Regions from separate parts of the Lysinibacillus sp. NPDC097214 genome, predicted to be linked through region 2. Evidence: riboswitches for the same ligand, from Rfam matches in the RefSeq annotation. Region 2 holds a riboswitch; the other holds the start of a gene.
What was found. Region 2 has a riboswitch for cyclic di-GMP ahead of ACQKMI_RS00075 (amidase). Riboswitches for the same ligand answer to the same signal wherever they lie in the genome.
Positions count from the first base shown of each region.

Region 1: another riboswitch for cyclic di-GMP. It lies ahead of ACQKMI_RS22200 (methyl-accepting chemotaxis protein); the one in region 2 lies ahead of ACQKMI_RS00075 (amidase).

Region 1 is NZ_JBNNSS010000014.1:47,375-64,114, forward strand. It holds gene ACQKMI_RS22160 (PrkA family serine protein kinase) at 1-182, opposite strand, end outside; gene ACQKMI_RS22165 (M23 family metallopeptidase) at 662-1,663, shown strand; gene ACQKMI_RS22170 (copper amine oxidase N-terminal domain-containing protein) at 1,787-2,653, opposite strand; gene ACQKMI_RS22175 (methyl-accepting chemotaxis protein) at 3,077-4,771, shown strand; gene ACQKMI_RS22180 (hypothetical protein) at 4,927-5,607, opposite strand; gene ACQKMI_RS22185 (methyl-accepting chemotaxis protein) at 5,694-7,439, opposite strand; gene ACQKMI_RS22190 (sodium:solute symporter family protein) at 7,748-9,244, opposite strand; gene ACQKMI_RS22195 (SDR family NAD(P)-dependent oxidoreductase) at 9,269-10,021, opposite strand; gene ACQKMI_RS22200 (methyl-accepting chemotaxis protein) at 10,021-11,763, opposite strand; cyclic di-GMP riboswitch class I at 11,869-11,954, opposite strand; gene ACQKMI_RS22205 (hypothetical protein) at 12,166-12,363, opposite strand; gene ACQKMI_RS22210 (DUF1456 family protein) at 12,691-13,185, opposite strand; gene ACQKMI_RS22215 (alpha/beta-type small acid-soluble spore protein) at 13,392-13,589, shown strand; gene ACQKMI_RS22220 (tRNA dihydrouridine synthase) at 13,677-14,666, opposite strand; gene ACQKMI_RS22225 (hypothetical protein) at 15,156-15,344, opposite strand; gene rlmD (23S rRNA (uracil(1939)-C(5))-methyltransferase RlmD) at 15,344-16,717, opposite strand.
Region 2 is NZ_JBNNSS010000001.1:11,343-28,082, reverse strand. It holds gene ACQKMI_RS00130 (MFS transporter) at 60-1,280, shown strand; gene ACQKMI_RS00125 (homoserine dehydrogenase) at 1,487-2,563, shown strand; gene ACQKMI_RS00120 (aldehyde dehydrogenase family protein) at 2,560-4,002, shown strand; partial or broken gene ACQKMI_RS00115 (alanine/glycine:cation symporter family protein) at 4,049-5,557, shown strand; gene ACQKMI_RS00110 (M20 family metallopeptidase) at 5,651-6,859, shown strand; gene ACQKMI_RS00105 (DUF3311 domain-containing protein) at 6,875-7,069, shown strand; gene ACQKMI_RS00100 (sodium:solute symporter family protein) at 7,073-8,563, shown strand; gene ACQKMI_RS00095 (Lrp/AsnC family transcriptional regulator) at 8,761-9,243, shown strand; gene glnA (type I glutamate--ammonia ligase) at 9,678-11,027, opposite strand; gene ACQKMI_RS00085 (hypothetical protein) at 11,285-11,422, opposite strand; gene ACQKMI_RS00080 (DUF6366 family protein) at 11,570-11,776, shown strand; cyclic di-GMP riboswitch class I at 11,933-12,024, shown strand; gene ACQKMI_RS00075 (amidase) at 12,069-12,956, shown strand; gene nspC (carboxynorspermidine decarboxylase) at 13,000-14,139, opposite strand; gene ACQKMI_RS00065 (saccharopine dehydrogenase family protein) at 14,136-15,365, opposite strand; gene ACQKMI_RS00060 (hypothetical protein) at 15,616-15,822, opposite strand; gene ACQKMI_RS00055 (tetratricopeptide repeat protein) at 16,491-16,740, shown strand, end outside.

The DNA of each region.
Region 1 (16,740 bases), on a different contig from region 2:
ATTTTTTGCCCATCGCGTTCCTCTACACCACTACTTTTTATCATATTGTAGACGCGTGAATGGGCTGTTTGAGCAACTTCAGGTCTTTCCTTGATGATGTTTAAATAATCTGCAAATGTACCTTCCCACTTTAGCCGATTTTCTTCTTCGCGATAGCTTTTCACTTTATCTAAAATGTTAATAGCCTTCCCTCCATTCAGGGCTTGATTTATAACATAGTATGAAGAAAAAGACATTATGATACCCAATACTTTTCCTTTGTCGAAATTTCTTCTTATTGCTTTTAATTTTTTTCTCTGAATAACAAGAATTTAAACGCTCAATAAAATACTTTAAGGCTCTTCCCCGTAACGTAGGGTTGATTTCCGTTCCGACAGGGCGCTTTCCTGGGGGCGTCCGATGAGCCGCTTCACTCGCGTTGCTCGCTCCAAGGTCTCATCTGTGGCGCTAATCCCCAAGGAGTCGCCCTGTCTCCACTCCAATCAACTTATTTTCAAAAAAATATCCATTCTAATTTTTGGTGGTGATTCGAAACATTAATCGTTATACCTGATGTTTTTTTCACAAACGTTGCTCATTTTTACCGCTTTGTTTTCCCACAAAAAGTACTGAATGAAGATAAAAAATTCGGTTATTCTAACGTTAGAAAGGAGGTCCTTTATTGAATCGCCATTTTATATTCCTTTTATCATGGATATTATTATGGAGTTTTACTCTCCCCACTGTTGCATTAGCAAAAGAAGAACCCACCCAAGAAGAAATTGTGCAGCAACGTATGGCCTATTACGTACAATTTGACGAATTACTCATTCCGTGGCATTTCTTAGCAGCCATTGACCAATATGAACACAATTTGCAATCAGTTCGTAAAGATATTCCGAAACGGGATGGTATTATAGCCATTCAATTTTCTGATGAATATTGGTCAGGTGCTTTAAATCCTGTAAGAGATGATACTCGCCCAGACACAATTAGTTACTTTGGCGGAATGGGGCTAGATGGCAATGGTGATGGAGTTGCCAGTCCTAAGGATGATGTCGATATTATATTTTCGATGGCCACTTTTTTAAGTAAATTTGGAACAACTGATGAGGACTTTAAATTAGCTTTATGGGAATATTACGGAAGTGAACAGGCTGTAAATCAAATCTTCACGATTTCCAAAATGTATAGTCATTTCAAAACAACTGAGCTCGACGATCACACATTCCCAGTCCCTACTAATTATGATTACAGCTATCGAAGTACATGGGGTGCCAATAGGGGCTGGGGTGGACGCCGTATTCATGAAGGAACAGATATTTTCGCTAGCTATGGTACTCCAGTGCTTTCTACCTCTTATGGTGTAGTGGAAATAAAGGGCTGGAACCAATTTGGTGGTTGGCGCATAGGCATTCGAGATAATCACAACTCCTATCATTATTATGCCCATCTCGGCAGTTATAATAAAAAAATTAAAGTTGGAGACCTTGTCGAACCTGGAACTGTTCTCGGTACGGTTGGTAGCTCTGGCTACGGTAAAGAAGGGACGTCCGGAAAATTCCCGCCTCATCTTCACTACGGCATCTACAAATTCAATGGGCGTACAGAATGGGCATTTGATCCATATCCATCTTTAATGCAATGGGAACGACAAGCAAAAAAAAGCAAAGCAAAACAGTAATTAAATGTTGCACACAAAAAGAAGGATAGATAAAATTGACTTTATCCATCCTTCTTTTTTGCTACATATATCCTGTAATTTCATAAAGCTTCTATGGTTTTTTAGCCGGGCTCAGTCGCTAATCTACCTCTGATCCGTCCGTTCCTCCCCTTCAATTTTTAGAACTAGATTGTTGTTATTTTCCGGATGGATTTTTCCCAGCTCCGTATCTTTGCCTTGAGCGTCTACAATACCATAAGTGAATAAGCCACCCTTAAACTCGTCCAAGAAATAAACATAGCTTTTAAAGGTTGGTTTCGCTCCCCATTCTCGTTCCGCCACATTATCCTGCTGCCATTTAATGACGGCCAGACCTTCTTTATTCACTTCATAATAAGCATCGCTATAGCCGGCGAGATTCAGCGTGAAACGCAATGCTTCTCCTTCTGGAAACGTGTAATACCAGTAATTATACCCTTCTCCAAATTGAAGAGGTGGCGCTTCATCTGTGAGTTTTTCTAGTCCAAGCGCAATATGACGCGCCTTCGTGAGATCCCCGTGCATCAGTGTCTCGTATTCTTCCTGACCCGCAGGTGTACGGACAATGACCTGTTTATCTTTGTTATTGTAATAGACATAACCGCCAAGTGTCTCGCTAATGAAACGAATCGGCACATAAGTGCTACCGTTTTTGTTTACTACTGCAGCGTCTAATCTTATCGCTTTCCCATTAACTGTTGCTGTTTTTTTCCCCGCCACAAGCTGTACTTTTTTACTCTTATCTTTATTTTGAATCGTAACGACACCGGCCTTAGAATCATAAGCGAGCACAGGCCATGACGAGTCGCTCAGAGACCTTAATTTAACCATTGTTCGTCCTTCAACCGTAATAAAGTCATACTCAGCTTGACCGTTGACAAAAAGAGAAGTAGAAGAAGCCGCATGTGCTGAAGTATTGCAAATAAAACTCACAAATATCACGAAGCCCATTATTTTGAGCCATTTGTTCATATCATCTTCCTCCTATAATTGTATTGTTTTAAAACAGTTGAACATTAAATATATTATACCATTCAAACTAAAATATGGATAATCAAGGGAGATACTTTATAGAAGCTGCCAACTCGGATTGGTGGCAATTTACGGAGTTCCGAATGTTCACCTCGATGTCTGTATATGAGAATAGCGTTAGGTATAAATACATAAAAGTATTAAAAAAAATTTGAAATTTCTATTTAGACATATACATTTAACTAGCTATCCATTCATAACCATGATTCGTTATTGTACTAAAAAACCATTTTTAAATTTTTCCATTAAAAGGGCTTATGTATATATAGAATTAGTTATAAAATATATTTGTACTATAACAATTATTATTTCGATTTTTTCACAGTTCTACATTGAAAATGAACAATAAAAGGATGGGAAAAGATGAAGGGAATATTTCAGTTTAAAACACTTAAAGCCCGAATTTTAAGTGCATTTCTTCTTTTGATAGTATTAGTTGTTTGTTTTACAACCTATTCGTACATTTCTAATAATAAGATGGAAAAACAAGCAGAAGGTTTAGTGAAAGAAGATTTACAAGTCTTAACTGCAAGTAAAAATTTAGCAATGTCTATGAGTGTTCGTCTCTCTGCAGCTTTAAGTTACGTTGTATCAGGTGATGAAAAATACATAGAAACTTTTAATGAATATCGTCAAATTGCTGAGGAAAGTAATAGTATTGTGGAAAAATACGAAAATACGTCTGAGCGTGCGGCATTAGTAGAAATGGCACGTACATGGAGCAATCGCGTAAATACCGAAGTATTCGATGTTTATAAAAAAGGTGACAAAGAATTAGCATTAAAAAATTTAACAGCTATCAATAATCTCGTAACCGAAGTTCGTGTTGGTTATGAAGAATTGGCCAATAAACGTTCAGACGCCATTACTACGGTAGGAGATGACGTAGTCTCAACAAGTTTAAGCAATAAAACAGTTGGACTAATTGTTAGCATTGTATTGACGATCGCAGGTATCCTAATCGCTATTGTCACTGCTAGCAATATTTCTAAACCTATTACAATTGTCTCAAAGCGCATGAGCGAATTAGCGGATGGTAATCTGCAACACGAACTACTTCCAATAACGCATCGAGATGAGATTGGTCAATTAATGCTTTCCGCAAATAATATGAATGAAAAATTGAAGCAAACAATAAGCTCCATTCATGCTGTTTCCGAAACAGTAGCAGCTAGTAGCGAAGAGCTGGCCCAATCTTCTAATGAAGTACAATCAGGTACAGAGCAAATTACTGTAACTATGCAGGAGCTAGCCTCTGGCACTGAAACACAAGCATCTACAGCAGGTGATTTAGCCGAAACAATGACTTCTTTCCAACATAGTATTCATGAAACAACACAGGAAGGCATTGAATTAAAAACGCATTCAAATCATGTACAAGAACTAACGACTACAGGTAAAGGCTTAATGGTACAATCAACACAACAAATGGCAACCATTAATGAAATTGTTTTAGATTCAGTGAAAAAAGTTGAAGGCTTAAATGTGCAATCTGCGGAAATTTCCAAGCTTGTTTCTGTCATTGATGATATTTCAAATCAAACAAATTTACTGGCCCTAAACGCTGCCATCGAAGCAGCTCGCGCAGGAGAGCATGGTAAAGGTTTTGCAGTTGTAGCGGATGAAGTTCGGAAGCTTGCAGAAGAAGTACAGTTCTCTGTCACTGATATTTCAACAATCGTCAATCGGATTCAAGGTGAAACTGGCAATGTAACAACCGCTCTACAATCCGGCTATGAGGAAGTAAAACGAGGAACCGTACAACTAAATCAAACAAATGAAACATTTGAACAAATTTCGGTAGCAGTTGAGGACATGATTCTTAACATAAATACCATTTCAAGCAATTTAAATAAAGTTGCTCAAAATTCCGAAGCCATCAATGTCTCCATCGATGAAATGGCTTCTATTTCTCAAGAGTCTGCAGCTGGAGTAGAACAAACAACAGCAACTGTAGAGGAAACTGCTGCTACTATGGAGGAAATTTCAAGGGGTGCAAATCATCTCGCTGGTATGGCTGAAGAGTTAAATAGTCAATTACAGCAATTTAAACTTTAAGGTTCGAAGCGATACCTGATCACCTCGGGGCTATACCCGATCACTTCGGAGCGATACCTGATCACTTTTGTGGCTCACCCGATCACTCCGAAGCGATTCTACCTAAAAAAGCTATCTCGACAATACGGTCGAGATAGCTTTTTTTCCTCTTATTACTAATGCCTAATTGGTACCCTTTCCAGCTCATAACGTTTGATAATCACACTGATCTTCTGAAACCATTCCTCACATAGCTCTAGCGCTTCTTGATACTCATCCTCTTCTCTTGATAGAGGCTCACTGTTATCCATAAAAACATATTCTAGAATAGGGTCAGATAAATTATCAGCTACAATTTTCAACGTCAACTGAGACATAGAATTATACTCAGGGTCCTCTTCATCTAATTCCTCTTCTTCTATATCCATGTCTTCACCAAGTAATGAACCACTTATGAAGTTATTGCTTGTCCTAGCAATGTATATGTCGTCCTCTACTATAGCTACTTCATATATTTTATTGAATGGAATTTCTTTTTTTATCAATGCGTCTTCTAATTCTTCTCTACTTACAAAAATAAGTGTATTTGTAGGTTCATTTAGTAATAAAGCACTTAAACAATCATTTGAGATGATGCAATGTGTATGAGGGATAGCCATAAGCTCCTCCTCACTCGCCTCTTTCATTTCATTCAATGTATGGATATAGATAAATCGTTCTTTCACATACCGAAAAACTCCTGCTATTACTAGCCCTAAACCAATTAAAAAATATACCTTTCTAAATATAGCCGTTTCGACTGAATTTGCGAGTAATACATAGATTGTCCCAAGAAATAAAAGAAAAAAGGTTTTCATCCATCTCCCACCCTCAAAAAGATAATCGATAGGATTATTTCATCCATGTTCATAGCAATTTTATTCTAACGATTATCTTTTCATTCTTAATTTCTATAGGAATTATTTGTGCTATTAGCATCTACCTCAAACTTTGAAACGGATTTTTCTAGGTCCTCCGCCATTTTGTTCAATTTTAAAATAGAATGGAGGATATCTTGATTGTAGCTTTCTTGTTCCATCGTACGCTCTACAACACTTTCCGTTGCCTTTGCAGCCTTATTCGCAAGCATCGTTGTTTCCACAACTCCTGCTGTAATCTCCTCAGAAAATGCAGACATTTCTTCTGAGGTTACAGAAACTTGTTTTGTATGTGATACTACGCCCTGAATAGATTGGAGAATACTTTCGAATGATTTTCCGGCTTCTTCTACAGCTTGTAAACCGTCTTCTACATTATCTGTTACAACATTCATAGTTTGCACCGTTAAGCTTGTATCCTCATTTATTTTAGAAATCAAGTTTGATATGCTATTCGCCGATTTTTCTGATTGCTCCGCAAGCTTCCTTACTTCTTCAGCTACTACGGCAAAGCCCTTTCCAGATTCACCAGCTCTAGCCGCTTCGATCGCTGCATTTAATGCAAGTAGATTTGTTTGTGAAGCAATATCACGAATCATATTTATTATCAGTGATACTTCATTTGATTGACTCTCTAGTTTTTTTATAGCATTTGCGGATAACTGAACGGATTCACTAATAATATTCATTTGATGAACTACTTTTTCAATGTTTCCATTTCCAAGCTCTACATTTTGTAAGCTAATAGATGATAATTGAGATACATTTGAAGAAGCCTCTGCAATTTGTTGAATGCCCTCCGACATTTGCTCTAATGTAGCTGAGCTTTCCTCTGAGTTTTTATACTGTGCATGTGCGCCAGCAGATACTTCCTGGATGGAGGCTGAAATATGACTAATTGCTTCATTTGCCTTTTCACTACTTTTTGCTACTCCGTTCGTCGTATCGATTAACTGCTTAGAGCTAGAATTGATTCCAATAATAATATTTTGCAAATCCAGCACCATTTGTTGGATTGCATTTGTTAAAACGCCAATTTCATCTTTTCGATTTGTTTCTATTTTTACCGTTAAATCACCATTACCAACTTGGTTTACTTGTGCTGTTAATTTTCTTATTGGCCTCGTTAAATAATCTGTAAAGAAATAAACAATGCAGATTCCTACTATTAATACAATTAGCGTAATCAATATAATTTTCATTTGATTCGCATTCATGTCCGCATAAACTTCTGTGGCATCTAAATCTGCCCCTACTAATCCTATAACTTCGCCAGCATCATTTTTTATTGGCGCGTAGATGGCAAGGACAGCTCCGTATTGTGAATCATTTGATAGCTGAAATTGTATTTGCCCAGTTTCAAATACTTGCTTCATTTTAGGATACGATTCTGGTGATTCCTCTTTAACGCCAAGCGTTGAATCCTCATTCGGAACACTATCTACCATATAATAATAGTCATATCCATCACCATTTTTTATCCGAGTCATCGAATATAAACTAGATACTTTATGAAGCTCTTTAACAGAGTTTAATTCTTTTTGTAATTCATAATAATAGTCATCTTTTTTTGCACCAATTTCTAATCTTTGATAGCCTTCTACATCTATTTTGGATATTGCCTGATCAATCATATTTATGTTTTGCCCGCCAACTGTCTCTTTCACCAGCTCCAATGACGAACGATAAATAAAAAAGCTAATCAGAAAACACGAAATAACAAGTAAAATTGAAAATACCATTAACATTTTAATTTTTAAGCTACTTCTCATCGTTGAACTCCTTTAAACTTTTTTCTATATGAATAATTACTAAAAAATTGAAATTTTAGTAACAATAAATTTTACAACATTTCCCCTAGTAAATGTTGGTATTTCTAAAATATTTATTTTTTTTACTAAAACTAGCTAAATTGGTCATTTTTTAGTGTTATTTTTTGCACAAAAAAACACGAGAGCATTGAGAATCAACACTCTCGTGTCAGCTTGTCGACAAAAGAATACATATAATAATGTAAATCAATAAGTAGAGGATGATTTACACTCCGAGTTTTCTACTATCTGAAACGAGGATTTGGTTATCAGTTTGACTGTTCCGTTAATTCCTCTTTACCGCCCACATCGTCTAAAGTCTTATCCTTTTCAATCTTATGCATCTCAAGAACATGCTGCGAAGGTGGAATAAGCAAACTTACAATAACAATTGTAATACCTGTGATCACAACTCCTGAAAAAACAGGTGCCTGCCACAGTTCATTTAATAAACCTAAAAATCCTTCTGATTGGATAGAAAGACTTGGTACATAGGTTAAAGATGTAATGATGTAATAGACTAGCCCGACAGATATACTTGTCCACACTGCAGGTGTACTTACACGCTTCCAAAACGGCCCTAATACGATTGGCCAGAAAATTGTTACGAAAACAATATCCCATGCCAAATAGGCTAAATCAATCACTTTCTGGAAGCTAACCGCTAAAACTAAGCCTAGCAAAGCGCTTAAAATAATAATAAGTCTTGAAAATCTTAATAATTTTTTAGGGTCTGGGTTTCGATTAATAAAGTCTAAATAAATGTTTTTTGTGATAATTCCTGAAGTCGCAACATAACATGCAGCTACAGTAGACATCCCCATCGCGGCCATTGCTGTTAAAAAGATGGCTGCTAATAACGGTGGGAAATATCCCTGAGCAAAGGCAAGCATTAACGTCTCTGGATTTGTGCTACCAGGATAAATCGTTTTGAATGCCTCTCCTAACATACCCGGAATCCAGCTGATCGCGATAATAATTGTCCCAGCTATAATCATGCTGCGCTGTGCTACTTTTGGACTTTTCGCAGCTGCTACCCTTTGTCCTAAATCCACCGCTGGAATATCACCAAGTGCTAACACAAGATAAAGTGTCCAAAACTCTGCTCCAGCCTTATTGAAGAGTTCACTAATATTCCACCACTCAGGGTTAAATGTTACATCAGGGTAATAGAATAAGATAAAAATTGTAATCCCTACTATACCCGCTACTGCAAGTGCCCCCTGAACAATTTCTGTATAGGCTACAGCCCATAAGCCACCAATAACAGAATATATAGCTGTTAATGATACGAAGAGTAATGCAGCTGGAACGAAATCAATTTGCAACAGTTGCTGAATGATATACGTGCCACCAACTGTTAACGCAGCTGCATTAAAGACACCGAAGGCAATCGCCATTACGACGCCTGTGTAGGCACCTAACTTTTTACTTCCATATCTTAATCCATAGTAGTCTGCTAATGTCCAGCCCTTCAATCTACGTAAAGGCTTCGTCCAAATGAGTGCTCCAAGAATCATACAAGTCCCTAAACCGCCCATTGTCGCTGAACCTTCAAAGCCGCCACTTGTGTAACCTGAGCCTACTGCTGCAAAGAAGAATGGGGCAGCTAATAAGGCCGCCACTAGACTTCCTGTTACAACAGATAAAGGCATACTCCAACCAGCAACAATTAAATCCTCCGCAGTATTTACGCGTTTGTATCCTTTATATCCAATGTAATAAATAAAAATTAAGTATAAGCTAAAGATGATTATATTTAACATAGTAGTGCTCCTTATTTTCCCACATTATCCGTTCATAACGACTCCACCATTAGGTGTTAATATTTGACCCGTATAGAAATCCGCATTTTCTGAAGCTAAAAATAACACGCTCTTTGCGATTTCTTCTGGTTGAGCTAATCGTTTTAACGGATATTTAGCAGACTCTTCCTCCACATAATTTTCGCCAAATTCCTTTAGGATGTCTGTAAATGTTCCACTAGGAGCTACTGCGTTGACTAATATCGAAGGCGCTAGCTCTCGTGCCAAAGCCTTCGTAAATGCATTGATGCCACCCTTTGCAGCAGAATAATGCGTAAATTCTTCACAACCTAAACTACCAATATCAGAAGAAATATTAATAATTTTTCCTTTGTTTCGTACTTTCATTCTTTTTACTGCTTCTCGACAATTGTAGAAGCAACCGTATAGATGAACTTTAATCATTTTATCCCACTGCTCATCTGTTAAATCCATCATACTTGAAGCCTGTGCGAAGCCAGCATTATTAACAAGAATATCAATATCGCCTAACTGTTTGTCCATAGCTTGATACATAGCTTGAACTTGCTGAGAATCCGATACATCTGCATTAAATTTCATAGCCTGTACACCAAACTTTTCCGCTTGTGCACGAACCTCTTCTGCCTCGTTGTCATCACCAATATAATTGATACATACATTGGCTCCTTGCTCGGCAAATCCTAAAGCAATGGCTTTGCCGATTCCTTTGCTGGAACCAGTAATTAGTACATTTTTTCCTTTAAAATTAATTTCCATTATTGATCATTCTCCAATTTGAATTTTGTTACAAGTACCTGTAATTCTTCTGCTGTTTTTCCTAATGAAGAAGATGCCTCTTTCACCTCTTGCATGGTCGTCAATTGCTCTTGAGTTGCGCTTGATACGTTCGACGAGAATTCAGATGACTGCTCCGTAGATTGCTTAATATTATTGACAGATGCTGCGACTTCCTCCGAAGAAGCGGAAATTTGTTGAGACGCAGCTGAAATTTCGCGAATCTGACTCGCCACTTCTTCTGATGAAGTGAGAATTTCTTTAAAGATTTCCCCTACCTCATTTGTAAACGCCATACCCGCCTTTACATCTTCTTTTCCTTTTTCCATAACAGTGATAGAAGCGTTTGAATCAGCTTGAATTGTACTAATCAAATTGTATATTTCCGTTGCAGATTGTGATGATTGCTCCGCTAATCGTCTAACCTCGTCAGCGACAACCGCGAAGCCTTTCCCATGCTCTCCTGCCCTAGCAGCTTCGATTGCCGCATTCAATGCTAGTAAGTTTGTTTGATCTGCTATTGCTGTAATAAGACTTACGATATCGCTAATTTTTTTCGTATTGATATGTAAACCGTTTATTGTTGTCCCTATTTGTTCAACAGAACCATTGATCAACTCCATTTGTGCAATGACTTGTTGAACAACATGATTTCCACGTTCTGAAGCTTGAGAAGCAGAAATAGATGATTCAGCAGCTGTATTAGCAGAGTCAGCAATTTGCTGGATGCCTGTTGCTGTTTCCTCCATAGCAGCTGCAGTTTCCTCAGTCATAACCATTGAGGCCTCAGCATTTTGCGTGATTTGCCCCATGTCTTGAGCAATATTTGTTGCGCTGTTATATGTCTCTGCTGCATTCACCGTTAGCTGATTAGCTGCAGAAGAAACGTTATTAGATGTATTTCGGATATTTAAAATGATATGTTGTAAATTTAAAACCATCGTATTAATAGATTTAGATAAATTTCCGATTTCATCCTTCGTTACTTCTAAATCTACATTTACTAATTCCCCATTCGCTACTTGATTTGCAGCATTTACTACTTTCTTAAGTGGCTTTAATAGACGATCAATAATTATGTAAAGTAAAACTAATAAAATTAAAATTCCAATAACAGCTATAACAATTTGTTTAATGATACTTGTTTTAATGATTGTATTTATATAGTCCGCAGAATAATCAAGTCCTAATAATGCAATGAGCTTGCCATTGTCATCTTTAATAGGGCTAAATACAGTTCGCCATGAACCATAAGGATCTTGGAAAATATCGGTTACCTCAGTGCTATTATTTTTAATAGCCAATTTAGCTGTTGTTACATGTTCATCTGCTAAATCAGTAAAGAGTTCACCCGCTTCATATACTTCGTTCAAATTAGAAGTATAGCCTATTGGGGTAACGCCATCTGCATCCTTTACATCCCAAATATAGCTCCAGCTCATAATTCCTTGTTCTTCTTGAATCCTATCGAGTTGCTTTTGAATTTTCTTAAATTCAGCATTCGTTTCTCCCTTTTCAGACAACAAATCTTTAATATCATCACTATTAAGATTCATAGCTGTCAATAAACCAACACTTTTCAACTCTTGCTCTAAATCAACAGACATTCGATTGTTTAATTCTCTAATACTTTGCGTAGTAATAATAGCAATTAAAAGTAAAACAATTATTGAAACCGTTAGTAAAAGTTTGTTTTTCAATGAAGCATTTTTTAACAACCTCATGATTACTTCCCCCTTTATTATGTTTTTGACAAAAAAATAACCTATTTCAAAAGAAATAGGCTTCAAAGAATATAACTAGCAACTATATGTACTTAACTAGTACTCCTTCGCAGCTCAGCCATCATAGTAATTAAAACCTTAGACCTGTAGCTTTGCGTCTCTACCTTTCGGTAAATTTGCCCATCTTTTTCTTTCCAAAATTAACACAATGGGTAAAAGTAGTCAATGTCACTAGATAAAAATACACATATTTTTTACTATTTTACTATAAGTATGAAATGAATAGTATTACGGCTCATCCACAATTTGCGTAAATAAAAACAGCTACAACGCAATATTGTAGCTGCTACTATAATTTAAAATAATCAATTACCCCTAAATGATTATTCATATTAAAAATACTTATCCGTTTAGTGTCATGACTAAAACTGCCGGTATAAATGATACTGTAAACATACTCACATACCACATCGATGTACGGCGTAATGAAAAACGAACTTGTTTCTTTTCTGCATAAAAAATGTCTATCATAATTGCAGCAACAACAAGTGGAATAGTAACACATGCGATAGCAACTAATAAAATTTTTAAACTAAACATAAAAGCACCCCTCTGTTCGTGAACATTTATTTTCCATCTTTGTGACAACTTTATGTCATTTTCAGTGTACACAATTTCGTCACAAAATGTCAACTACATTCGACTAAGAAAAATGTGCTTTTTGTAGATAATTTTTATCATAAACTAGATTTCTCCGTAAAACTCTTCACAAAAAAAGCAGCTGCAAAATTGCAACTGCTTTGTTGAACATTAATTTATTGGCTATTCACTAAAATTACCACTTGACTAATTATAGAAGAACGCAAGGACGCGCCTCAGACTTCACGCTTCTTTTTAATCAAAAATAGATCTTAGTATTGAGCCATTTTAATCTCTATATTTATATGTCAGCCCTCTTAAAAAATTTCTCACAAAGCGATCGCCACATTCTTTATAGTTACGATGACTCGGATTTCTTAAAATGGCACCTAATTCGCCTTTCGAAACGCTAACGCCCCCATCATATAAAATATCGAGCATCTCTTCACTCGTTAAGGCTAACGCTATCTTCACTTTCTTTAATAGCATATTATTAGGACTTTCTTTTCCTGAAACAGGTGGTGGTCCTTCTTGCTGACCAGACTTAGGCTTTTGCGGACCTCGTTTAAATGTAATAAATCCATTTAAAAAAGCCTCTACCATTTTATTATTACATTTGATGTATTCTTCTGGTGCTTCTTCCTCATCATTAACTTTAATAAGCATGTTCAATACTTCTTCCTTCTTAAAGTCCATGCCGCCTAGCTTGAAAATTTCAACCATATCTTTATTTTTGATATCTAATGCATATCTTAAACGAATTAAAATATCATTGTTCGTCATTTAAAAAACCTCCATTTTAACTGTAAAGCGCTTCTAACAATCGTATCTTCAAGATTGTAGCATTACTTTATTATAGCAGAGACATTCACAATTTTAGTTAGCTTTCCAAAAGTTACTTTACTATAGTATTTAGAATGTGCATTTTATTTTTTAACATGTATGATTAGCCAACTCTCGACCATTCTAATCACAAGGAGGTGAGATAAATGGCTAATCGTAGTTCAAATAAGCTTCTAGTTCCTGGTGTACATGAAGCTGTTACTCAATTGAAGTATGAAATCGCACAAGAATTTAATGTACAATTAGGTCCAGAAGCCTCTTCTCGTGCAAACGGATCAGTCGGAGGAGAAATTACAAAACGCCTCGTAGAAATGGCTGAAAAACGTTCAAAAGGTTTATTATAATAATAAATTTAAAAAAGAACGAATCCCTTTTATTAATTGGAATTCGTTCTTTCATGTTTTTGCAGTTACATCATTCTACCGTCGTCGTCAATCAACATTATTTGATTCAAAGTTATCAAGCAATGCACGCACTTCATCTGTTGATTTCGTGTTCATCAATTGATTTCTTAATTCACCAGCTCCACGGAATCCTTTGACATAAATTTTGAAAAAGCGATGAAGCCCTGTTATTGAACGTGGTAGTACTTCCGCATATTGATCTTGAAGATCAAGCTGCAGTCTTAAAAGATCAAGGTACTCTTTGCTGCTATGCTCTTTTGGCTCTTTTTCAAAAGCAAAAGGATTTTTAAAAATACCTCGCCCGATCATAACACCATCAATACCATATTGTTCAGCAAGCTGCAGTCCAGTTTGACGGTCAGGAATATCTCCATTGATTGTTATTAGCGTATCTGGTGCGATACGGTCACGTAATTTTTTGATTTCCGGAATGAGCTCCCAATGCGCATCTACTTGGCTCATTTCCTTTCTTGTACGTAAATGAATAGAAAGGTTCGCAATATCCTGTTTTAAAATATGCGTTAGCCACTCCTGCCACTCATTTACCTCTTTAAAGCCAAGTCGTGTTTTCACACTTACGGGCAATCCGCCCGCTTTTGCTGCTTGAATAAGCTCTGCCGCAACGTCCGGACGCAGAATAAGGCCACTACCTTTCCCTCTCGATGCTACATTCGGTACAGGACAGCCCATATTAATATCGATGCCTTTAAAACCTAGCTCTGCCATACCAATACTCATTTGACGGAAATATTCGGGATTATCACCCCAAATATGTGCCACCATTGGCTGTTCATCTTCTGTAAAAATCAAACGACCTCGCACACTTTTCATGCCCTCTGGATGACAATAGCTATCCGAGTTTGTAAACTCAGTGAAAAATACATCCGGTCGACCGGCTTCACTTACTACATGACGAAAAACAACATCCGTCACATCTTCCATTGGTGCAAGTACAAAAAATGGTCGCGGTAAATCACGCCAAAAATTATCTATCATTTCAAACTCAAATCCTCTCACTGTGGGTACAACTTCAAACTCTCGGTCAAAAATATGAAGCCAAATGTTCCACTTCTTTTACACTTATATCATGCTCAATAACTGATTATCAAACACAAATACATTTGGCATTTATAATTTGTGAAAATCGGCAATGTTTATTTTAACGAAAATCGGTCTTGAATGGTATGTTTATAAACAAAAAGCAGATGGCATAGATTTTTGAACTGAACCCCGAATAGTGGACATTTTATTCCAAAAACATAAAAAAGCAATTCAAGATAACGGTTAATTTATCATAAAGCAATCGAATTATAAACCTTTGATATCAAACCCACGTTCTTGAACTGCCTATTATAATGTTCTGTTACCAATTATGAGGTGTATAATTTTCATCACATATATCAAAAGTAACCTCTTCTATTCAAGCATAAGATTCAACCAAAACCCTTCCATGCTTACACAAAAAGGATGGAAATTCACTCCATCCTTTCAGAGTTCTATCATTTACTAATCAATCACCCGAGCAACATCTCTACCACAAGTCTTGCATTTCCCCTTCAATACAGGGGCATATTCTCCCTCTTGTATCGTGTACTTCACAATTGCCGTTACACCACAATTGCCACAAAATACGTTTTTCACGAGCATTTCTCTGATATCTTTCGGGATAGAGAGCCATTTTTTTGCTGCGTCCATTATGATCGCTCCTTTAGAGTTAGTTCCGTAACAACCTCCACATGCGTCGAATGCGGGAACATATCCACAGGTTGAATCTCCTGTGTTTGATAGCCCCCATCCTCCAAAATTCGAAGGTCACGTGCTAATGTAGCTGGGTTACAGGACACATACACAACACGCTTTGGACGTTGCTCTAAAATCGTCTGAAGAAGCGCCTCATCGCAGCCTTTGCGTGGTGGGTCAACTACTAAAACATCTGCTTCCTTACCTTCCTTATACCAACGTGGAATAACTTCCTCTGCTGGTCCAGCCTCGAAATACGTATTCGTAAAGCCATTTAGTGCTGCGTTACGTTTTGCATCTTCAATCGCTTGCGGGACAATTTCAACGCCCATAACAGCCTTTGCTTGTTGTGCAAGGAATAATGAAATTGTGCCTATACCACAGTAAGCATCAATTACTCGTTCATCACCCTGTAAGTCAGCGTAGTCTAATGCTTGTTTGTATAGAACTTCCGTTTGCTCAGGGTTTACTTGATAAAATGAACGGGCTGAAATTTCAAAGCGAACATCGCCAATTGTATCAATAATAACGTCCTTGCCCCACAGATTTACGGTTTCATCACCGAAAATAACGTTCGTTTTGTCGCTGTTAATGTTTTGCATAATGGATGTGACATTCGGGACAAGCTTCTGAATTGTCGCAACAGCGGCTTCTTTTTGCGGGAATTTTTTCTTTTTAGTTACGAGAACAACCATCACTTCACCAGTTGCTCGTGCCTTACGAACAACTACGTGGCGCAGCATTCCCTCATGTGATAGCTCGTTGTATGGTTGAACACCGATTGCCACTAGTTCCTTCTTCAAACCTGCAAGAATAGCGTCCGCTTCCCCAGTCTGGATTAAGCATCGCTCCATATCCACAATGCTATGAGACTTCGTTTTGTAGAAACCAGCAATTGCTTGTCCTGCTTCATTTGAGGAGAAAGGTATTTGCGCTTTATTACGGTAATTCCAAGGCTCTTCCATGCCTTTCACAGGTAGAACAGGCGCATCAATTTTACCAATGCGTTGCATGACATTACGCACCATGTTTTCTTTCCATTTTAGCTGTCCTTCATAAGACAGGTGCTGTAATTGGCAGCCGCCACATTGTTTAAAATATGCACAAGGCGCATCTACTCGATCTGGCGATGGCTTGAGAATTTCTACGACCTTCGCAAAGCCGTAGTTTTTTAGCGTTTTCACAACATGTACTTCCGCCGTTTCATTAGGAAGTGCACCTTGGATAAATAATGGATAGCCATCGACCTTTGCAACGCCATTGCCATCATGTGTTAAATCTTCTATATAAACTGTTAATCGGTCATTTTTTTTCACGGGTGCTGACATTCGTACATCCTCCATTTCAATCT
Region 2 (16,740 bases):
ATTGAACTGCCCATCTGGGAGCGAACGCTGCATAAATAAAAACTTGGGAGAGTGATCTAATGAGAAAATGGAAGACGCTTTGGTGGGTGTCAGTTTCCCAAGTGTTTGCTCTGAGTCTCTGGTTTAGTACATCAGTGATTATACCTGAATTAGAGAAAATATGGGAATTCGATTCATTCGTTGTAAATTTTATTACTGCGGCAGTCCCAGTAGGTTTTGCTTTAGGGGCATTAGTAAGCTCTTCTTTAGGCTTGGCCGATAAATTTAATGCGCGAAGCATTTTTAGCGTTTGTGCGATTGTTGGTGCTTTATTAAATGGGTGCATTATTTTTGCGCAATCTCCGTTACAAGTTGTGTTTTTGCGTTTTTTAATCGGGATCGCTCTGGCTGGAATCTACCCCATCTCGGTAAAATTTATTTCACAGTGGTATCAAAATCAGAAAGGATTTGCCATTGGCACATTGATAGGAGCCGTAACACTCGGATCGTCGTTACCACATTTAATTAGAGTGTTTTTTTACGGAATAGATTGGAGACTGATTGTTACAGCCAGCTCCATACTTTCTTTATGTGCCGCCTTTATCATTTATTTTGTGGTAGAGGATGCACCCAACAGTTCAAAACGGTCCGTGTTTTCTATTAAATTACTTAAAAAGGTTGTTAACAATAAGCCGGTCATGCTCTCTAATTACGGCTATTTCGGCCATATGTGGGAACTTTATGCCATGTGGACTTGGATTCCCATCTTTTTAAATTCTAGCTTTCAATCACAATTGCCGTCCTTTCCGGCTTGGGCAACTTCACTGGCTGTCTTCGGAATCATCGGCGTTTCCGGTTCAATCGGTTGTATTTTTGGAGGTTTGATTGCTGATTATATAGGACCGAGTAACCTAACAATCATCGCTATGACAATCAGTGCCTTTTGCTCGCTGATTATTGGCTTTACTTTTGGTCAATCTATTTGGATCACGATCTCCGTAGCAAGTATTTGGGGAATATTCATTATCGCTGACTCCGCTCAATTTTCAGCGATTATATCGAATTTTGCTGATACCGAATACGTCGGAACAGCACTAACTTTTCAAATGGCAATTGGTTTTCTTATCACAGTTATTTCCATCAATTTAATTCCCTTTGTGGTTAGGTTTACAACATGGGAATGGGTTTTTCCAGCATTAAGTATAGGCCCTATTTTGGGGATTATCTCCATGTTGCAGTTAAAAAAATATGAGGTTAAAAAGGTGCAAAACATAGGAGAAGTAAATCAATTGCAAGTGTAATTATCTGTTTGTTCTGAATATTATTGTGTGTTATATGTCTATGTAAGCTGTTAATAGCTAGATGCTCGGTAGCTAACAGGCAACTTGAAGCTCTGTGCAAGAAGAGTGTAATCAAACATTATCTGTTGGTATAGAAAACTCTCTAGCTTCATTATTATCTTGATCAAGCATTTGAAAAATATATTTTTATGGGATGGTGAAATCTGATGAAAATAACAACACATAAGTTAGCCTTAATTGGCTTTGGGAATGTAGGGCAAGGGCTGGCAACGATTATCTCTAGTAAAAGTGCAGAACTTGAAGAGCTTGGATTGAATGTCCAAATTGTTGCTATTAGCGATCCGATTAAAGGAAGTATCTACAATCCTAATGGTTTAAATGCAGATTTACTATTGGAAACAGTTCAAAGCGGAAACACTTTGGATACTCTTCCAGCTCCATATACTGGCTGGTCTGCTTTACGCACTATTGAGGACGCCGATATTGATACGGTTGTGGAACTTGCTTATACAGATTTAAAAACTGGTGAACCTGCATTGACTCATATGGAAACTGCATTAAGACGGGGTCTGAATGTTATTACTACGAACAAAGGGCCTGTTGCTTTGCATTATGATAGACTCATGCAATTGGCTAAAGAAAACAACGCGTATATTCGAGTTGAAGGAACCGTAATGAGTGGGACACCAACCCTGTTATTTGGAACAGAACACTTGCTAGCAGCAGGTATTACAAAGATTGAAGGGATTTTGAATGGAACAACAAATTACATCATTACAAGAATGATGGAAGGAAAAAGTTATTCTGAAGCGCTTTGTGAAGCACAGGAGTTAGGGTATGCGGAGGCTGATCCTACAGGTGATGTAGAGGGATACGATGCTGCCGCCAAGGTAGTCATACTTGCGAACTTGCTGATGAAACAATCTCTCAAGTTACAGGATGTCGATCGCAAAGGAATCTCAAAATTAACGCCTGAAGATATTATGAAAGCAAAAGAAGAGAATGAATGTGTGAAATTGATTGGAAGAATTGAGTGCTCTACAAAAGGGTGTACAGCAGAAGTCCGCCCTATGAGAATCCCAATTTCTCATCCACTTGCATCCATCCAGGGCGCAACAAATGCAATAACTTATACTACTGATATCCTAGGTGAAATCACTCTTATTGGACCAGGAGCTGGGAGGATGGAAACTGGATATGCCATTATAGCTGATTTAATGGCCATTCATAAAGAGTACTCACGATCGGCCATAGGTCAATTTGAAGAAGAGGTAAAGATATGATAAACATGACAACCATAGAAATAATGGATAAAAAGATGCTATTGAATGGAGCATGGGTATCGAGGGACGAGTATATGGAGATTCGGGACCCACAGGATGGCAAGTTGGTTGGGACTGTACCGTTAGCTAATTTGGATGATGTGGAACTTGCTCTTGAAGCGGCAGTTCATGGGAGTGAAAGGGCTCGGTCTATGCCAATCCATCAGAGAATTTCTATTTTGCGGAAAGCTGCCGAAGAACTAGAAAATCGAGTAGAGGAGTTTGCTAGAGTTATAGCCCTTGAAGGAATTAAAACAATTCGTGAAGCCCGTAAAGAAGTTGTACGTTGTGTGGAAACCTTACGTATTTCTTCAGAAGAAGCTAGACGGATCAAGGGTGAGACGATACCGTTTGATCAATTTCCTGGCTCAGAAAATAAAGTCGGTTACTATTTACGTGAGCCTGTGGGGATTATACTTGCCATCACGCCATTTAATGACCCTTTAAATCTAGTGGCTCACAAAATAGGACCAGCTATTGCCGGTGGGAATGCCATCATATTAAAGCCGCACGAAGAGACACCTCTATGTGCGCTAATGCTTGCAGAAGTGTTGATAAATGCTGGACTTCCTGAAGGGGCATTGCAAGTTATTACCGGTATAGGGAGCGAAATCGGTGAAAAATTGGTTACAGATTCTCGTGTTCGCATGGTTTCCTTTACTGGTGGACGATTGACCGGTGAAAAGATTATTAAAATGGCCGGACTAAAAAAAGTCAGTATGGAATTAGGGAGCAATGCTCCTACTATTATAATGAACGATGCAGACTTAGATCTGGCAGTCCCGTCTTGTGTGAGTGGAGCATTCTGGGCAGCTGGCCAAAACTGCTTACATGTACAGCGTCTTTTGGTACACAGTGACATTTATGATTTGTTCAAGGAGCGCTTTATTACCTTTTCCGGCAGTTATCAGGTTGGAGATAAGCTTGATGAAAATACGGATATGGGACCACTTATTAATGAGGAAGCGGCAAAAAGGGTGGAAAAATCAGTTGATGAAGCATTGGCCAATGGAGCTAATCTCCTAATGGGCGGGAAAAGAAACGGAAATTTCTATGCACCAACTCTTCTTGAAAATGTACACAACACGAGATTATGTTACGAAGAAATTTACGGTCCGGTGACGATTATTGAAAGTTTTACGAACTTTGAAGATGCTATCACCCGTGCTAACTCAGTAGATTATGGGTTGCAAGCTGCCATCTTCACACGCAATTTAGAGACAGCATTTAAAGGCATGGCTGATCTGAATGTAGGGGCAGTAATGATCAATGAAAGTACGGATTATCGCATGGATGCAATGCCTTTCGGTGGTACGAAAGGATCAGGATTGGGTCGTGAAGGTGTGTCCTTTACTTTGATGGAAATGACAGAACCAAAAGTAGCTTGTTTCACTATCTAATCACTATCGAAATCTATTATAAAAAAGCATTAAAGGGGGGATATTTATGTTTGAACAAATTGTTCATACCGTTAACGGGTGGCTGTGGAGCCCTGTATTGGTTGTTTTCATTGTTTTATGCGGTTTTTATTTTAGTTTTCGCACTAGATTCATGCAGATTCGTCACATTAAGGAAATGGTTAGACTGGTAACATCAGGGAAGGCTTCCGATGTGGGGGTTTCTCCGTTCCAGGCATTAATGATGTCTTTATCAGGCCGTATCGGCGTAGGAAACATCGCTGGAACCGCAACAGGTATTGCTTTTGGAGGACCTGGTGCCGTCTTTTGGATGTGGTTCATTACCTTTATCGGTGCAGCGTCAGCTTATGTGGAGTCGACTCTTGCTCAAATCTATAAAGAAAAGCAAGATGAAGGATATCGTGGTGGACCTGCATTCTATATTGAAAAGGGACTTGGCTGGAAATGATTTGCAATGGTTTTCGCAGTGGCAACTTTGTTTTCTATGGCTTTTTTATTGCCAGGTGTACAGGGAAATGCAATTGCAGATGGTTTTCATAACGCTTTCGGCCTTGACAAAAAAATCACGGGTCTAATCGTTGTCGCACTTATTGTTTTTACTATTTTTGGGGGAGTTAAGCGTATTGCTAGAGTTGCAGAGTTGATCGTTCCTATTATGGCAATTGGTTATCTGTTAATTGCACTAATCATAATAGGGATTAATTTTGGAAATATTCCGGAGGTATTCGAGCTGATTTTTGAAAGCGCTTTCGGAACGCAAGGAATGTTTGGAGGTATTATTGGCTCAGCTATTATGTGGGGAGTTAAACGCGGTCTATATGCAAATGAAGCCGGTCAGGGTACAGGGGCTCACCCAGCGGCGGCGGAAGAGGTATCCCACCCAGCGAAGCAAGGTTTAGTACAGGCATTTTCCATTTACTTGGATGTATTCTTAGTTGTTACAGCAACTGCAATGATGATTTTATTTACAAGTCAATATAATGTTATTGATGAGAAAACGGGAAAAACAATAATTGAAAACCTTCCGGGAGTTGAACCGGGAGCTGGTTACACGCAAGCGGCAGTTGATTCCCTCCTACCAGGATTCGGTGCAGGATTTATTGCTATTGCCCTGTTCTTCTTTGCCTTCACGACCATATATGCTTTTTACTATATCGCAGAGACAAACCTTGCATATCTAGTACGTGGGAAATTCAGAGGAATTGCTTTTGTTGTACTAAAATTAGTCCTTTTAGGTTCCACTTTCTATGGGTCAATAAGAGCAGCCACAACAGCATGGGCAATGGGGGATATAGGACTCGGAATTATGGTATGGCTGAATTTAATTGCTATTGTATTGTTATTTAAACCAGCAGCTATTGCATTAAAGGATTACGAAGAGCAGCTTAAGGAAGGGAAAGATCCAGAATTCAATTCATCTAAATATGGTATTAAGAATGCTGATTTCTGGGCAAAGGGGTACGGCAAGTCAAAATCAATAGAGCAAGAGAAGGAGACAGAGAAGGTGGAAGAGAAAGAGGAAGTGAACATAATATGAAACTTTCATCCGTTTGAAACTGACGTTCAATCATTTTTATCCTATTACCTAGATCCCTCCTAATCCAAGGAGGTTAGAAAGGAGAATATCCAAATGACAAATCTTATAGTAAATCTCACTGCAAATAGTTTTATAGATGACATCAAAGAGGAGGTAATTGGCTGGAGGAGGTATTTACATAAATATCCGGAGCTGTCCTTCCATGAAGAAAAAACAGCTCAGTTTATATATGAAACACTTCAAACTTTTGAGGGTCTGGAATTATCTCGTCCAACCAAGACGAGTGTCATGGCTCGTCTAATCGGTGATAAACCTGGAAAAGTAATGGCCATACGAGCAGATATAGATGCGCTTCCAATTCAAGAGGAAAATACATTTGATTTTGTGTCCGAAACTCCCGGCGTTATGCATGCGTGCGGTCACGATGGGCATACAGCTATGCTTCTTGGTACAGCTAAATTTCTGGCTGGCATGAAAGATAAAATAAACGGAGAAGTACGCTTTTTATTCCAACATGCTGAGGAGTTGTTTCCGGGAGGGGCAGAGGAGATGGTACAAGCCGGTGTAATGGATGACGTTGATTTGGTCATTGGAGCACATCTCTGGTCTCCACTTGAGGTTGGAAAAGTTGGAGTAGTATACGGAGAGATGATGGCGGCCCCAGACTATTTTTCAATTACTATAAACGGAAAAGGCGGACATGCGGCTATCCCACATCAGACAGTGGATTCTATCGCGGTTGCGGCACAGGTTGTGACTAATCTTCAGCATATTGTGTCAAGAAATACCGATCCATTGGATAAATTAGTTGTCTCTATCACTCAGTTTGTTGCAGGTAACTCATTTAATGTAATCCCGGGCTCTGTTTTAATCCGTGGAACTGTGCGTAGTTTCGATGCCCAACTAAGAGAAATTGTTCCAACCCTTATGGAGAGAGTGGTAAAAGGAATCACCGAGGCTCATGGTGCTAATTATCAATTTGATTATCAATATTGTTATCGTCCAGTCATCAATGATAAAGAGGTTACCGAGGTCATCGAAGAGACTGTGCGTGAAGTATTCGGTGAAGAGGCGATTGACTTCATGAATCCTAATATGGCTGCTGAAGATTTTTCTGCTTTCCAGCAGAAAGCACCTGGATGTTTCTTCTATGTAGGTGCAGGAAATAAGGAAAAAGGCATCATTTATCCACATCATCATCCGCGTTTTACTATTGATGAAGAGTCATTATTTATTGGTTTTCAAATGTTCGTTCAGTCTACCTTTAAATTTTTGGCTAAATTCAATGAAAATGAGAAGTAAAGGAGTGTTGTTTATATGAAAATAACTCATGTACTTTCGTTAGTGCCTTTCATAGGGATACTAGGGGGGATTTTTTTCTCAAATAGAGTAACACCATATGTAATGGGTATGCCATTTATTCTCTTTTGGTTTGTTCTGTGGGCACTTCTGACGTCTTGTATTATGGCAGTAGTTTATAAATTAGACATAGCGAATAAGGAAGGTGAATAACCGATGAACATCGCACTTTTAATCATTTTATTCTTTTTGCTAATATCTATCTTTCTAGGTATACGGGCACGAAAAGGGAAGGATATGAGTCTTGAACAATGGACGGTTGGAGGAAGAGGGTTTGGCACGATATTTGTCTTTCTTCTGATGGCTGGTGAACTCTATACTACATTTACGTTTCTTGGCGGAAGTGGTTGGGCATATGGAAAGGGTGCACCTGCATTTTATATTATTGCTTACGGTTGCTTAGCGTATGTCCTATCTTATTGGCTACTTCCTCCTATTTGGAAATATGCAAAAGAAAAGAATTTAATTTCACAACCAGATTTCTTTGTCAGTAAATATAAAAGCCCATATCTCGGTATTCTTGTTTCCATTGTTGGTGTAATTGCACTTATACCTTACATGGTAACGCAACTAAAAGGTCTAGGAATTATTGTTTCGGAAGCATCCTATGGCCAAATATCGCCAAATGCTGCCGTATGGATCGGTGCAATTTCTGTAACGGTCTACGTGATGATCTCAGGTATTCACGGCTCGGCTTGGACGGCAGTAATTAAAGACATTATGATTTTTGCAGTTGTCGCATTTCTTGGGATTTATCTACCCATTCATTATTATGGTGGATTCCAGAATATGTTTGAAGTGATTAATACTAATAAACCAGGATTTCTAGTGCTACCGGAACAAGGAATGAGCATAAGCTGGTTTATTTCCACTGTAATATTATCAGTACTTGGGTTTTATATGTGGCCTCATTCCTTTGGCTCAGCTTTTTCCGCTAAAAGTGAAAAGGTATTTCGAAAAAATGCGATCATAATGCCAATCTATCAACTAGTCTTACTATTCGTTTTCTTTGTGGGATTTGCAGCCATTTTACAAGTTCCTGGATTAGAAGGGGCGAAAGGAGATCTCTCATTATTAAGGCTTGCTATTCAAACCTTTGATCCGTGGATTGTTGGGGTAGTTGGTGCGGCTGGATTATTAACTGCAATTGTACCAGGCTCTATGATCATAATGTCTGCTTCTACTTTGATTGCCAAAAATATTTATTCGGTATTTGTCCCTAGCACTACAAATGAGCAAATAACCAAATTAGCCAAGTATTTGGTTCCTGTTCTGACGCTAATCTCAGTATATTTTACGATCCAAGGCGGGACTGCAATTGTTTCATTGCTATTAATGGGATATAGCCTTGTTACTCAACTTTTCCCATCCCTTATATTTAGTTTATTTAAAAGAAATTTTGTTACGAAGCAGGGAGCGTTCATTGGAATCTTGACAGGAGTAGCAGTGGTAGCATTTGTTACGATTTCGGGTACTACAATGGCAACCATGTTTCCTGGACTTCCACAACCTATCCAAGATCTAAATGTAGGTATCATCGCTTTACTAATTAATACAATTGTTATGGTTATTGTTAGTGCGGTTACTATGAAGAGCCCTGTAAAAGTAAAATCGAGTAGCTCAAATGAACAGGAGGGACTGTTATAACCAAAGTTTGCGAAGGAAAACTATATTAAACTAGCTTAGACCATATTGAGTATGCAGAGAGATTTTTTTCTAGGATGTCAATGAACAGTAATCAAAGCATCGGGGCGAATAATTATGCATAAGCGATAATTTTTTTCTTTTCCTTATTCCGTAGAAAATATATAATATGGAATAATATACGAGAAAAGAGGGGTTTTATGATAGAATCAACACCCGCTAAGAAGGCTTTGGATGAATTAGATTTGCTTATTCTGGATCTGCTTCAAAAAGAATCTCAGTTGAGTAACGCAGATTTAGCTCGACGGGTCAAGCTTTCTCCTCCTGCCACTCATGCAAGGGTCAAACGACTTGAGAATGAGGGTTTCATTAATCGGCACGTGGCTATCCTTGATCAAGGCATGTTTGGTTTTACTCTAATATGCTTTATTTTTCTTAGCACCAATCTTCATCAGGTAGAACAGCTTGAGGAGTTTGAGCAGGAGATCAAATCAATGCCTGAGGTACTCGAGTTTCAATGCCTAACGGGTGAGTACGACTATATGTTGAAAGTAGCGAATAGAAATAAAGACGAACTGCAAAAATTTATCAGAAAATTAAATTATTTTACCTTTGTTGGGCGGATTCAAACGATCGTTTCAATCAGGGAAATCAAGCATACTACGATATTGCCTATCGTTTAACGAACAGAGGTTACGATGATAATAGAAAGACGACATGCCTTATTCTGGCTTTCGATTTCTTAAGTCATAGAGGTTATTTTAACTTCTTCGTCAATCTGTTCCTTAATCCAAAGAATAAAGCCGATGATTCCTTAAAGAAGGAAAAATCGGCTTTATTCATGGCGATTGTTAAGCGTATGTTTTCCGCGTTTAGTTGATGAGATCCAAAGGCGGGCAAAGAAAAGAGTAAGTAGACTTTTGGGCTTATCAAGGCAACTATCTCAGATTATCTGAGAGGAGGTTTCAAATTAATCCAGAGGAAAATGAACAACCTTAATCCAGTGAGTGACCGAATTAAGGTTGTAAAATGAATTTTCTTTTTTTAGTCTATATAGAATGAAGGTGGAATCAGAATTCAAGATATTCACAGGGGAGTTATGCTTCGCAGGAAGAGTCTAAAATTTAGCTTGGTATTGTTCGAGCTCCCAAGAGTGAACAACTGTGCGATAATGATTCCATTCTGCTTTCTTAAGAGCAACGTATTCTTTAAAAACATGGTCACCTAGCACATGTAAGCCAATATCCCCATTTTCAAATGCTTCAATGGAAGCTTCCAGACTTCCGGGCAATTCCTCAATGCCACGATCCATTCGATCCTCTTTAGACATATGGAAGATATCATCGTTTATAGAATCTACAGGAATCAGTCCTTTTTCTACACCATCTAAACCAGAAGAAGCAATTATCGCAAACGCCAAATAAGGGTTAGCAGATGGGTCTGGGCAACGAAGTTCAACACGAGTTGCATTGCCCCTTTTCGCTGGGATTCGGATTAAGGCAGAGCGATTGGAAGCGGACCAAGCGATATAGCAAGGTGCTTCATAGCCAGGGACTAGGCGCTTGTAAGAATTCACAAGTGGATTTGTTATGGCTGTAAAGTTCTTCACGTTTTGCATTAAACCTGCGATAAACTGGTAGGCTGTCTCCGATAATTGAAGATCGTCATATGCGTCATAAAATGCATTTTGACCTTCTTTAAAAAAAGACAAATTAACGTGCATTCCAGAACCATTGACTCCAGAAATCGGTTTGGGCATAAATGATGCGTGCAAACCAAACTTCTTTGCAATTGTTTTTACGACCCATTTGTAAGTGGTTGCATTGTCCGCAGCCTCAAGTACATCTGCGAATTTGAAATTGATTTCGTGCTGGCCAATAGCCCTCTCGTGATGAGTTGTTTCGATTGTAAACCCTATTGCTTTTAGAGCACGATAAATTTCTAAACGAACAGGTTCTCCTAGGTCGTTAGGTGAGGGTTCGGCGTATCCTGCCTCATCATGTGTTTTATTCGTAATCCTTCCATCCGTATCTCTTTGGAATAAGAAAAACTCAAGTTCAGGACCAGCAAAAATGGTATAGCCCTGTTTTGAAGCTCTTTCTACAGTTTTCTTTAATATGTTCCGTGTGTCTCCTTCATATAGAGTACCATCCGGATTTGTAACACTACAGAGGAAGCGAGCCTCGGAATAATTGGCTTCGACAGACCAAGGCAAAATTGCGAAAGTATTTAAATCGGGTTGAAGGTATAAATCTGATTTATGGATAGGGGAAAAACCAATAACTGAAGAGCCGTCAAACATAATCCTTCCTTCTATTGCGTCCTCTAATTGTTCAACTGTAACAGTCACTTGCTTAAGCGTCCCTTCAATATCTACGAATTGTAAATGTAACAATTCAACCATATGTTCATTAATCATTCGCTTGACTTCTTGAACTTGACTTTCATAATTTGCAATTGTAAGCATGTAGATTACCTCCTCTGTGTTAGGTTATATGACATGTAATGCCATTCCATGTAAGTAATACTAACACTAAATTGATTTGTAGTATCTATATTTTTGTGTTTTTAAAAATAAATGAATATTATTCTTTTATTTTGGTATTTAGAAAAATTTTATTAAAAAAAATATCAAAGGATAGGGAAAATGCATATAGACTTTCACAAGGGAGTTAAAGTATCCGGCGAGTGCCACGGAATTCGGAAAGGAGTTAATATAGGATGTTAGCCTAAAATCATCGCATTCAATGCGATAACGGCTAACTGACATGTATCGGTAAAAAACGCCAAGTTCTGTGGCATTACCGAAATGACTGACATCGTATCGGCCCTCATGTTGTTACCGTCTCTTCGCTTTCGCACAGACAAAACCAAGTTGTTACTGACGCTTCTCTTTCGCAAAAAAACATCTACAGGCCTAAGCACAAAGCTGATTTCGGACGCAATTACGAATATATCTATCTATAGTATAAATAAGTAAATAATTATTATTAGGGAGGTATTTGTCACATGGATTCAAAGAAAAAGGAAACACCAGAAGAAAAAAGAGAGCGTTTGAGACAAAGTGAATTAAAAAACAATCCTACTGGTGCACTAAACGATGGAGTCAATAGAGGGAGTAGTGGGAATTTAAATGGTATGGGTTGGAAAGAAGCGCTTGTATTAATTTTAGTGTTATTTATAAGATACATTACGTACAAATTGTTTTTCAGTTAAAGCAATCTTTATAGATAATTACTTCTACTGTTTTATTTTGATATAGTAAAAATAACCTGTGTTCTTATTATCTTATTCGAAAAGATGTTAATAAAATTATGCGTTTTACCTACAGACATCTCCTTTCTAACGTCGTATTATGTAAGGTAAGAAAACTACTGTAAAAGGCAAACTTCACCGAAAGGGAAGGACGCAAAGCCGTGAGTCTAAACACTATTTTTTTAGTGCATGATCGTCAGGTTGCCAGGTTCGTTCTATGAGCCTCGGCAAATAGAATGGAGATGTTTATCATATGGTAAGTCGTTCACTATCAAAAGCAATTATTGTTTTTATAGTAACAATTGTAAGTACGCTAGGATTAACAATGGGAAAGGTAGACGCAAAGTCCATGCAAGATAAGGCTACTTGGTTATGGGATACGACAAAGATTGTCGAAGATGAATCAGGGGTACTCTCATTTTTAGAAGACAAACAAGTAAAGAAATTATATTTACAAATTAATAGTGATATAGCAAGTAATGATTACAAAAGTTTTATCGATAAAGCTACGTCAAAAGGTATAAAAGTATATGCGTTGGATGGTTCTGCAAGCTGGGTATCAGCTGAAGGTTATAACATGCAGGATCAGCTGTTTGATTGGTTACATACATATAATGAAAATGCAGCTGCAACAGAGCGATTTTCTGGAGTTCATCTCGATGTAGAGCCTTACTTAAATAGTGGCTGGAGTTCGAACCAAGTAAAAACGATTGAATCCTATCAAGAGCTCCTTACTAGAGCGAAAGGGGATACTGATCGATTACAATTGCCTTTGGAAGTAGATATGCCATTTTGGTTTGACGAAGTTTCATATAATAACCAATTTGGTCAAGGATTATTAGCTGACTGGGTTATTGACCAAGTAGAAAGTGTTTCAATAATGGCTTATCGAGATGCTGCAAAAGACATTATTAAAATTGTTGAACATGAAATAGACTATGCAAAAAAAGTAAATAAATCAATTGTAATTGGTGTAGAAACAGGAGCCTCTGATGAAGGAGATAATATTACCTTCTATGATGATGGAGAGGCCTATATGAATAAACAGTTAGCACAAGTTCATAAACAGTATGCCAATAAAACAAGCTATAATGGTTTTGCCATTCATCATGTTGATAGTTGGATGAATATGAAGCCGTAAAAAAATCCTCTCCAGCAATAAGTTGGAGAGGATTTTCTTTGTATTATGAAAGTCGACCGCTATAGTCTTCAAATTTAAATTCACGAATGACTTTAATGCCTTCTTCATCGTTATAAGAAACGATGGATGGAAGGTTTACACCATTAAACATATGATTTTTCACCATTGAGTAATGGGCCATATCTGTAAATACTAGACGATCGCCTGGTTGTAAAGGTTGTTCAAATGAATAATCACCAATTACATCACCGGCAAGACAAGTAAGCCCGCCTAGACGATATGTGTGAGCTAGCTCATTTGGTTGACCTGAACCGATAATCATTGGGCGGTATGGCATTTCTAGAACGTCTGGCATATGGCAAGTTGCCGATGTATCTAAAATTGCTAGGTCCATACCGTTTTTCTGGACATCAAGAACAGTTGCTACTAAATAACCTGTATTAAGTGCAACAGCTTCACCTGGCTCTAAATATACGAGAAGGTTATACTTGTCTTGAATGTAATTAATGATATTCACAAGCTTTTCTACATCATAATCCTCACGAGTAATATGGTGACCTCCACCAAAGTTTAACCATTTCATTTGATGTAAAACATCACCAAATTTTTCTTCGACAACTTGTATAATACGCTCTAACGTATCTGAGTTTTGCTCACACATAGCATGGAAGTGTAAGCCATCAATACCGTCAAGCTGTGACTTGTCGAAGTTGGCTAAAGTTGTGCCAAGACGAGAATTCGTGTAGCAAGGGTCGTAAAGTGCTGTTTCAATTTCAGAGTATTCAGGATTGATACGAATACCACATTCAATTGTTTTACCAGCAGATTTTACTTTGTCCTTATACTGGTTCCATTGGTTAAATGAATTAAACACAATATGATCAACATAGCCAAGTAGCTCGTCCATTTCATGCTCCACGTAAGCTGGTGCATAGACATGAACTTCTTTTCCCATTTTTTCATAGCCGAGTTGAGCTTCAAATAATGAGCTAGATGTAATCCCTGCTAAAAATTCACCCACTAATGGGAACGTTGAATGCATAGAAAACCCTTTTAAGGCAAGTAAAATACGGCAGCCTGTGCGATCTTGAATCGATTTTAAAAGTTCTAGATTTTTTGTTAATAATCGTTCATCCACTACGTAAGAAGGGGACGGAACTTTTGAGAAATCAATTGGCTTCATCGACTGAATTCCTTTGCATCTAATTCTAGGTCAAGTAATTCTGGGTTATGGCTTTCTTGCCATGGTAGACCCCATTTATTTAGTGCATCCATGAATGGATCTGGATTAAAATCTTCGACATTCCAAACGCCTGGTTTACGCCATTGACCGTTCATCACAAGCATTGCACCAATCATTGCTGGTACACCAGTTGTGTAGGAAATTGCCTGTGAGCCAACCTCGTTATAACATTCTTCGTGGTCACATACATTGTACACATAATAAGTTTTTTCCTTACCATCTTTTAGACCGCGAATAATACAACCGATGTTAGTTTTTCCTTTTGTACGTGGTCCAAGTGATGCTGGATCAGGCAGTACAGCTTTAAGGAAGTGAATTGGTTGAATCATTTGTCCTTCAAATTCGATAGGCTCGATAGAAGTCATACCAACATTCTCTAATACTTTTAAGTGTGTTAAGTATTTTTCAGAGAATGTCATCCAGAAACGGATTTGCTTTAAACCTTTAATGTTTTTAGCAAGTGATTCTAGTTCTTCATGGTATAAAAGGTAAATATCTTTTGGTCCGATTTCTGGTAAGTTATAAACCTCTTTTTTCTCAAGTGGTGCAGTTTCAACCCACTTGCCTTCTTTCCAGTAGCGACCATTCGCTGTAATTTCACGAATGTTGATTTCTGGGTTGAAGTTTGTTGCGAAATGGTAGCCGTGATCACCAGCATTTGCATCCACAATATCAATGTAGTGGATTTCATCAAATTCATGTTTTTGTGCATGAGCTGTGAAAACGCCCGTTACACCTGGGTCAAAACCGCTACCAAGTAAAGCAGTTAAGCCAGCTTTTTCGAACTTCTCTTTATAAGCCCATTGCCATTTATATTCAAATTTTGCCGTTTCAGGTGGCTCGTAGTTTGCAGTATCCACATAGTGTACACCCGTCGCTAAGCAAGCATCCATAATCGTTAAGTCTTGATAAGGTAGTGCCACATTAATAACAACTTCTGGTCCAAAGGCTTTAATAAGCTCAATAACCTCTTCAGTATTGTCTGCGTCTACCTGTGCAGTATGAATCTTTGTTTTTCCGCCGTCTAGTTTTTCTTTTAGAGCGTCACATTTTGAAACAGTTCTACTTGCGATACAAATCTCCTCAAATACGTCCGAATTTTGAACACACTTGTGTACCACAACACTGGCTACTCCGCCAGCTCCGATGATCAATGCTTTACCCAATTGTCTACCCCCAAATTCAAATAAGTTTTGTCAAACAAGCTGATTATACAGAAAATTGAATTACTACTCAATCATTCTTTTTAAATTTTCTACAAAATTTTTTATTTTTCAACAACAATTAGTCGTATTCAGAGGGGAATGCCACGAAAAAAGAGGCTTTTCATGAAAAAAAATCCCTTACCTACTGATGTAGAGAAGGGGAAATTAACTTTTTTTGTGCAATGAGTGTGGTAATTTTAAGTCACCCGAGTTATTTAGAAAAACGATTAGAGATTTGTTGTTTTTCATCCCCCCATAAATAAAAAAAGATTAGTAGTGATGTGCTTAAGAACCCCACCACAAGGGCATATGTGCTGAGGGCCACATCCACTTGACTTTGCATAGCATAAATGAAAATAGCTCCTAGTGTTAATAAATTTCCAATAATAAGCGATACAAAATGAAATCGTTTATTCATAGTAGCCCTCCTATATATCAAAAATGAAAATACACTTCAATTATCTCATAATTCAGAACTTTATCCAACCTTTTTTCATTTTGAGGCTTATCACTATAACGTAGGGTTGATTTCCGTTCCGGCTGGGCGCTTTGTTGCTGACGCTGCGCTTTCGCACAGGTAAAACATTTGTAGCTGACGCTTTGCTTTCGCTACAGAAAAACATTTGTTGCTGCCGCTCCGCTTTCGCACAGATAAAACATTTGCCGCTGACGCTTCGCTTTCGCGCAGAGCAGAGCTTCCTGGGGGCGTCCGATGAGTCGCTTCACTCGCGGAGCTCGCTCCAGGGTCTCGGGCCAACAGGATGTTGGTCACGAAGGCGTTATCACAGGACGTGATGCTTTTAGCCTTCGTTCCTCTACATCGCTGATCCCCGAGGAGTCGCCCAGTCTCCACTCCAATCAACTTATTTACATAGCATACGTTTAAAAAATGTCATCCTTTTGGTGATAAATCATTGTGATTATCGAAATTTAATAAAAGTAATTTAGTATAGTTCTTTGCTATAGAGGTAGTGCTGAAAAATTAAGAGAATTATAGAAAAATTATTGCTATTTAGTTTGTTTTAGATTTAAAGATGGTAAAATACCTATAAGACTTTTCTTTTGGTGAAGGTGAGGATTTATATAGTGATCAAACAGTTTGATGAGCAAGTCCAACAGATAAATGAATTATTTTTAAATGGTCATGTGAAAGAAAGCTATCAATTAGCCAAAGTACTTTTAGCTAATACTGCGTTTACAGAGCATGAATCATGTCCAACCATTCAACAGCACGTCGCAATGTTGGAAGCGAACGGTTATGCAAATATGCCTATTCCTACTGCTGAAAAAATGAAGCAAAGTGTTGAACGAACAGATGGGTCCTATCCAGAGCGAG